2 regions of the Halobacillus trueperi genome follow, and region 1 is predicted to be linked to the other one. Evidence: predicted binding sites of a transcription regulator. Region 1 holds the regulator's gene; the other holds the start of a gene.
The links. Region 1 encodes LexA, which represses DNA repair genes until DNA is damaged. Its sites were predicted from a motif close to CGAACATATGTTCG; they were not measured.

Region 1 (3,580 bases):
ACATTCCCCTTTCGTTTCAGGTATATGTACCATGTATTATCCTATAATGAAATTCATTTTGAAACAAGCGTTGTGCGAAATCTTTGCACAACCTCCTACCTAATTTCCCCCTTATTAAGGGTTTTAAACAAAAAAATCCGCATTCGAAAATTATCGAACACGGAGATTTAAAAATTAGTTCTTTTTTTCGTTTTCCTGCATTTGACGAAGCTTCTTAGGTGTCACGTCATCCCCATTCGGGTCGATGACGGTAACTCCTTTCAGCTGATTCTTGAAAGATTGACGAGCATTTTTCAAGTATTCCTGACGCAGCTTCTGCTGTTCCGCTTTTTCTTCCTTCGAAAGCTCTTCCTGCTTTGATTTATTCGCTAGTTCATTTATACGATTAATTTTTTCTTTAGATAACATAGATCCTTCTCCTTTACTCATAGTCTGGATCGTAAAAACATGAAAAAGACAAGAAATCCACAGATCCTTGTCCTTAAACTATATATTACCGTGATTCTTCTTCTTTTTCAAGCGATAGGTATTCCTTGTATCTGCGATGAACCGTAGCCTTCGATACATCATATCCAAGGCCTCTTAGTGTCGCAGCGATATCTTTAAACGTCAGCTCATTTTTCCTTAACCGGACAACTTCTTCAATAGGAAATTTGATTCTCTCACGACCTGGCGCCTGGTCCCGATTGGATAAATTGATTGATGGGTCATAGCCGCCCTCAACGGCTTTTCTCATTCCCCGGCGTATTTTCATATTATGTATTTTCCTCTGGTATTCCTCTACGATCCCCACAATCTGTAAAACCATAGAATCCGACTCTGATAACTGCAACTCTCCCTGATTTGATAAAGAATACACCTTAATATTCAACCGATTCAATTGATGAAACAATGCGATTTTCGTATTCCCACGTCCCAATCGAGTCTCATCCTGAATTAACAGAGCTTCCGCACGCCCGGAAGAAAAACATTCCAGCATACGGAAGATCCCGTCCCGCTCAATATCGTAACCACTCGCTTGTTCTTCAATACATTCCACAACTTCAAATTCGTGACTGTCTGCCATTGAAGTCAACTCGGTTCTTTGGCGGTTTAATGATGTCACTTGAGCTTCTTTTTCCGTACTTACCCTGCAGTATAAAATCACCTTCAATTGAATGTTCCTCTCTCTTTCTCTATTAAACAGCTGTGACCATAGAATAATAGAGAATGATAAAACTAACAATAAAAAGAATAATGTAGGTGTAATCCAGCTTCGATAATTTGTTAAACATACATAACCCCTCCGTTTTCATAGAACGAACGTTCTTAAGAACCTGTGTTCGTGTTTGTTACTTTTATTATATACGAACACAGGTTCTTGTCAATGGTTTTTTCGAACGCGTGTTTGTATTTTTGAATCATAAGTGGTACAATGTGGTTACTATAATCCTATGTACGAGGTGCTAATCTATGAGTAAACTTTCAAAACGGCAGCAGGAAATACTAGATTTTATTAAAGAGCAGGTTTTAATGAAAGGATATCCACCATCCGTAAGAGAGATCGGTCAATCCGTTGGTCTCGCTTCAAGTTCAACAGTACATGGTCACTTATCCAGATTAGAGAAAAAAGGCTACATTAGACGCGATCCGACGAAACCTCGTGCCATTGAAGTCATTGAATTGGAAGAAGATCACAGTATTCCGAGAAGTGAAGCCTCCTATGCTCCAGTAATCGGTAAAGTCACGGCTGGTTCACCGATTACAGCTGTAGAGAATATCGAAGAATATGTCCCGCTTCCAGATACACTCGCAGGATCTGATGACAACACGTTCGTCCTGATCGTCCAGGGGGAAAGTATGATTGAGGCAGGAATTCTAGACGGCGACATGGTCATCGTCAGACAACAGCAAACCGCTCAGAACGGCGACATCGTCGTGGCGATGACAGAAGATGAAGAAGCCACTGTCAAACGATTCTTCAAGGAAAGAAATCACGTTCGTTTACAGCCTGAAAACGCAACAATGGAACCGATCCTATTACAGGACGTATCCATTTTAGGGAAAGTCGTCGGTCTATACAGAACCGTACATTAATTGAAAGAGGCGAGTTTTGTTAAACTCGCCTCTTTCTTTATTTTTGTCATGCTCCATAACTTTTCCGGATGGAGGTTAAAGGAAATACAGACAATATATTATTTTTTCTGAACGTTCTCACTTGTTTTCGTTCATAGCAGTAAGCAATTACATATTCATCCTGAATGTCGACCACTCTAATCACCCGTTGAGACAAATCGCCTTTATGGTTGATATAGATCCATTCCAACTTCATCTTTTCGAGTTTTGAACGTTGGAATAATGCTTCCATTGGTGACACCTCCATAATAGGGAACGTTTGTTCTTACTAATATTATATGTAACACATCCACTAAAGTATACGACCAAAATCTTGAAATTTTCTTCACCCTATTCAAACTGTTTCGTGAGGCATAGAAAAACCCTTGAAGCTATTAGCTTCAAGGGTTTTAAGGTTTAATACGTCTGTAAATATTGTTCGCGTTCCCACGGATGAACCTGTGTGCGGAACATATCCCATTCAATTTCTTTCGCTTCAATGAAATGTTCAAATAGGTGTTCGCCGAGAGCTTCTACCATGATTGGATCTTGATGCAGCTCTTCCAATGCATCATACAAAGTAGCAGGTAGGTCTTTGACTCCGTGTGCTTCACGCTCTTTCTTATCCATAACGTAAATGTTCCGATCGACTGGAGCAGGTGCTTCCAGTTTATTTTCCACACCATCAAGTCCAGCAGCAAGAAGGACTGCCATCGCCATGTATGGGTTCGCTGATGGATCAACACTCCGAACTTCGATTCTTGTGCTCAAACCACGGGATGTTGGAACACGTACGAGCGGACTACGGTTCTGACCGGACCATGCTACATAACATGGAGCCTCATACCCTGGTACAAGACGCTTGTAAGAATTGACAGTAGGGTTTGTCACGGCTGTGAAGTTCGTTGCATGCTTGATGATGCCTGCTGTAAACTGGTAAGCCACTTCTGACAGTTGTTCCTTCCCTTTCTCATCAAAGAAAGCATTACCCTTTTCGTTGAAAAGAGACATGTTCGCGTGCATACCAGATCCGTTCACGCCAAACAACGGCTTAGGCATGAACGTTGCATGCAAGCCATGTTGACGTGCTATGGTTTTGACGACAAGTTTGAATGTTTGAATATCATCACAGTGCTTGACGGCATCCGCATATTTAAAGTCGATTTCGTGCTGACCTGGAGCGACTTCATGGTGAGAGGCTTCAATTTCAAAGCCCATTTCCTCAAGCTCAAGGACGATGTCACGACGGCAGTTTTCACCAAGATCGGTCGGTGCCAAGTCGAAATAGCCGCCTTTATCATTCAATTCCATCGTCGGTTCGCCTTTTTCATCTAATTTGAATAGGAAAAATTCAGGTTCTGTACCAATGTTGAAAGCAGAAAATCCGAGTTTCTCCATTTTTTTGATGTTACGCTTTAAGTTATAGCGTGGGCATCCTTCAAAAGGAGTTTGGTCTGGGTTGTAGATGTCACAGATGAATCGTGCG
Region 2 (3,580 bases), on a different contig from region 1:
AAGGCTCATAAACATCTTCGATGGTCTGAGACTCCTCTCCAATCGTTGCGGCTATCGTATCCAAGCCTACGGGTCCTCCCTGGAAGCTGTCCATGATCCCTTTCAGCAATTTGTGGTCGATAAAATCAAGACCTTCTGCATCTACTTGAAGCATTTCCAGCGCTTCCTGTGTAGTTTCCTTGCTAATGACGGTCTCCCCTTTTACCTGAGCAATATCGCGGACACGCTTCAACAAGCGGTTGGCAATCCTTGGTGTACCCCTAGAACGACGTGCGACTTCGACAGCTGCCGCACCATCGATTTCAACAGAAAAGATTTCTGCTGTCCGTTCTACAATCGAACAAAGCGCTTTTGTATCGTAATATTCCAGGCGGCTGTGCACCCCGAAGCGATCCCTGAGAGGTGCGGAAAGCAACCCGGCTCGAGTCGTGGCACCGACCAGCGTGAAAGGCGGAAGATCAAGTCTTACAGAGCGCGCGCTCGGCCCAGTACCTACTACAATATCAAGACAGAAATCCTCCATTGCAGGATAGAGGACTTCTTCTACGGAACGGGGGAGGCGATGGATTTCATCAATGAACAGGACATCCCCTGGTTCCAATGAAGACAGAATTGCTGCCAAATCCCCGGCTCTCTCAATCGCTGGACCAGCCGTCGTTCGAAACTGGACGCCCATCTCATTAGCAATGATCGAAGCAAGTGTTGTTTTACCTAAACCAGGAGGCCCATATAACAGCGCATGATCAAGCGGCTCGTTTCGCATTTTTGCCGCTTCAATGAAGATGCTTAGATTATTTTTCACTTGATCCTGGCCAATATACTGCTTCAGAGTTTCTGGTCGTAAACTAAGCTCAATCTCCTGATCGGTATCCTGTTGTTCTCCAGATATCATACGATCTTCCAACATTCATCCCTCCTCACCTTAAGATTTCATAAGTAGCTGCAGCCCTTGTCTAACATAATCATCCACGCTGCCATGTTTGGCTTTTTCAAGTTCTGTACGGACAAACTTCACTTCTTTTTCTGTATAACCTAAAGCTTTTAATGCTTCGATGGCGTCGTCCACTACAGCCCTTTTCTCTTTCGAGGTCAAATCTTCCTGATAGAAAAGGGTGTCCTCATTATCTTCATCAGGAAGCCAGACAATCAATTTCCCTTTCAAATCAAGGATCATCTGACGAGCCGTCTTCTTACCGACTCCTGGAAATTTCGTTAAGTATTTATCGTCTTCTTGCTCAATGGCCGATACGAATTCAGGTACGCTGACTGTTCCAAGTATCGCAAGAGCTCCTTTTGGTCCAATCCCGGAAACGTTTAGTAATTGAGCGAATAGTTGTTTGTCTTCTTTTTTCTTAAAACCGTAAAGCGATTGATTATCTTCTCTTATATAGTGGTACGTATGTACTTTCACTTCATTGTTCATCGCATCTTGAAAATGATATGGATTCGCGCATAGCACTTCGTATCCTATGCCGCCTGTTTCTATAGTGATCGACCCTTCATCGAGTGTCGTCAATTGCCCTTTCACGTAACTAATCATTGTAAAATTCCCTCTCTACCCTTTATTGCTATCCTTCCTATTGTAACATACAAGCACATGTTCGCCCATGCTTAAAAGCCGTAGCTCCCCTTAGAAAAGGCACAAAACAGCCACAACAATTTGCGGCTGTTTCACGTCTGTTATATTTCTTCTTGTTTGGAAAATTGACGGACGACTTGCTCAAAGTGACGATGATCCTTGATTTTGATGCCCTGTTTCAACTCATTCTCTCTTTTTGTCTCCAACGGCTTAATGGGTACAGGTTTAAAAGACTCTATGACCTTCCCTTGATCAGGAAGGCCTTGAAAGACAGCTAACTCCCCATCCTCTGTCAACCCAAAATACCCCGTCTGTTTTGTCAAAGGAGAAATATCTTCAACTTCCCTTTGAAAAACCACTCTGTCCAACTGCTGTTCTTCAACCGTACATCCTTCATAAGATGCCCAAAAGTCCATCATTGACCAAATGGTTTCTTCTTTCTTTGTCGTTTCAGTCACACCATCTATATAATGCTCCTTCAGAATAACCGTCAGTTTCAAAGGTTCAGGCTTCACCAATGTTTCCACTGATTCTGTTTGCTTCTCCTTACCCTGAATGACTCTTTGAGGCGTGTTATCTTGAAAGGTTTTCGGTGGAGTTTGGTCGATCAACGACCAACTCAATACGGCAACGCCTATGGTTAACCCAGCAATCAAGGCCCATCGTTTCATGACAGGATCCCCCCTAAATAAAAATAACTTCTGTTTCTAGTGTGTCCAGAAACAGAAGTTATTATCATAGCAACGGGAGATCACGATAATTTTTCTAGAATTGATTCATCAGCATCAAGGTTGTGATAGACTTCTTGCACATCATCGTTATCCTCGAGCATATCGATCAGCTTCAACATTTTTTCTACGCCTTCTTCACCAAGTTCCGTATAGGTTTCAGGGATCATCGTCACTTCGCTTGTGGTAAACGCATATCCACTAGACTCCAGGGCCTGTTTTACTTCAGAAAAAGATTCAGGATCTGTATAAATCTCAAATTGTTCTTCTGTTGTTTCCATTTCTTCTCCACCGGCTTCAATGACTTCAAGCATCAATTCTTCTTCATCGGCCTCTGTTGTTTCCCGGTCGATGACGAGATAACCTGAGCGGTTGAACATGAAAGAAACGCAACCATTTTCTCCTAAATTGCCATCATTTTTATTGAAAGCGTGTCTGACGTCTGCAGCTGTACGGTTTTTATTGTCCGTCAATACTTTAACCATAACCGCTACTCCGCCAGGACCGTATCCTTCATACGTATATTCTTCATAATTGACACCCTCAAGATCGCCGGTCGCTTTCTTAATGGCGCGATCGATGTTATCTTTCGGCATATTGTTTGATCTTGCTTTATCTACAGCTATACGCAGCGCAGGATTGGTTTCTTGATCCCCGCCTCCTTGTTTCGCCGCCATGAAAATCTCACGAGCAAGCTTCATGAAGAGTTTTCCGCGTTTCGCATCTTGAGCACCTTTTCGATGCTTGATATTACTCCATTTTGAATGGCCAGCCATTGGACATTCTCCTCTCCCAAACAAATCTTTATCAATCTTTGTATTTTTCGTAAGTATACTTACGCATATGACTCTATCCTTAAATATATCACAATCCCCATTCTTCTTAAAAGCGACACCTTCTCTAATCCACCGGCCCTGTTCAATCCCATTTTAAGTATTAGATAAGCTCCCCATTGTGCAAGACTCAGTGTCGAGAAGTTTGTTGGGTGGATGGGGCTGCGGCGAATGGCTCGCTTTCCGCGGGAGCGCGGTGAGCCTCCTCGGACTGCTGTACTGACCCCATATAATTGGACACTATGTAGTTAAGCTGTTGCTTGATATTTATTGCGGAACTGAACCGGGCTCATCCTTAATTTAGACTTGATCCTGCCATTGTTGTATTTTTCCATAAAAGTTGATAGCTCCTGCTTGAAGTGCTCTATACTTTCAAACTCTTTATGATAAAGGAACTCTGATTTCATAATTCCAAAGAAGTTTTCTATTACGGCGTTATC

Region 2: a site for LexA is predicted at 1,591-1,604, ahead of ruvA (Holliday junction branch migration protein RuvA). Genes of this name have one in related genera too.

Annotation. Positions count from the first base shown of each region.
Region 1 covers NZ_QUAE01000005.1:113,045-116,624, reverse strand. The annotation lists gene DYE48_RS08495 (DUF896 domain-containing protein) at 175-408, opposite strand; gene DYE48_RS08490 (YneB family resolvase-like protein) at 494-1,153, opposite strand; gene lexA (transcriptional repressor LexA) at 1,453-2,076, shown strand; gene DYE48_RS08480 (hypothetical protein) at 2,123-2,347, opposite strand; gene glnA (type I glutamate--ammonia ligase) at 2,512-3,580, opposite strand, start outside.
Region 2 covers NZ_QUAE01000002.1:328,078-331,657, forward strand. The annotation lists gene ruvB (Holliday junction branch migration DNA helicase RuvB) at 1-904, opposite strand, end outside; gene ruvA (Holliday junction branch migration protein RuvA) at 923-1,540, opposite strand; gene DYE48_RS04295 (BofC C-terminal domain-containing protein) at 1,681-2,250, opposite strand; gene DYE48_RS04300 (YebC/PmpR family DNA-binding transcriptional regulator) at 2,331-3,083, opposite strand; one part of gene DYE48_RS04305 (IS3 family transposase) at 3,389-3,580, opposite strand, start outside.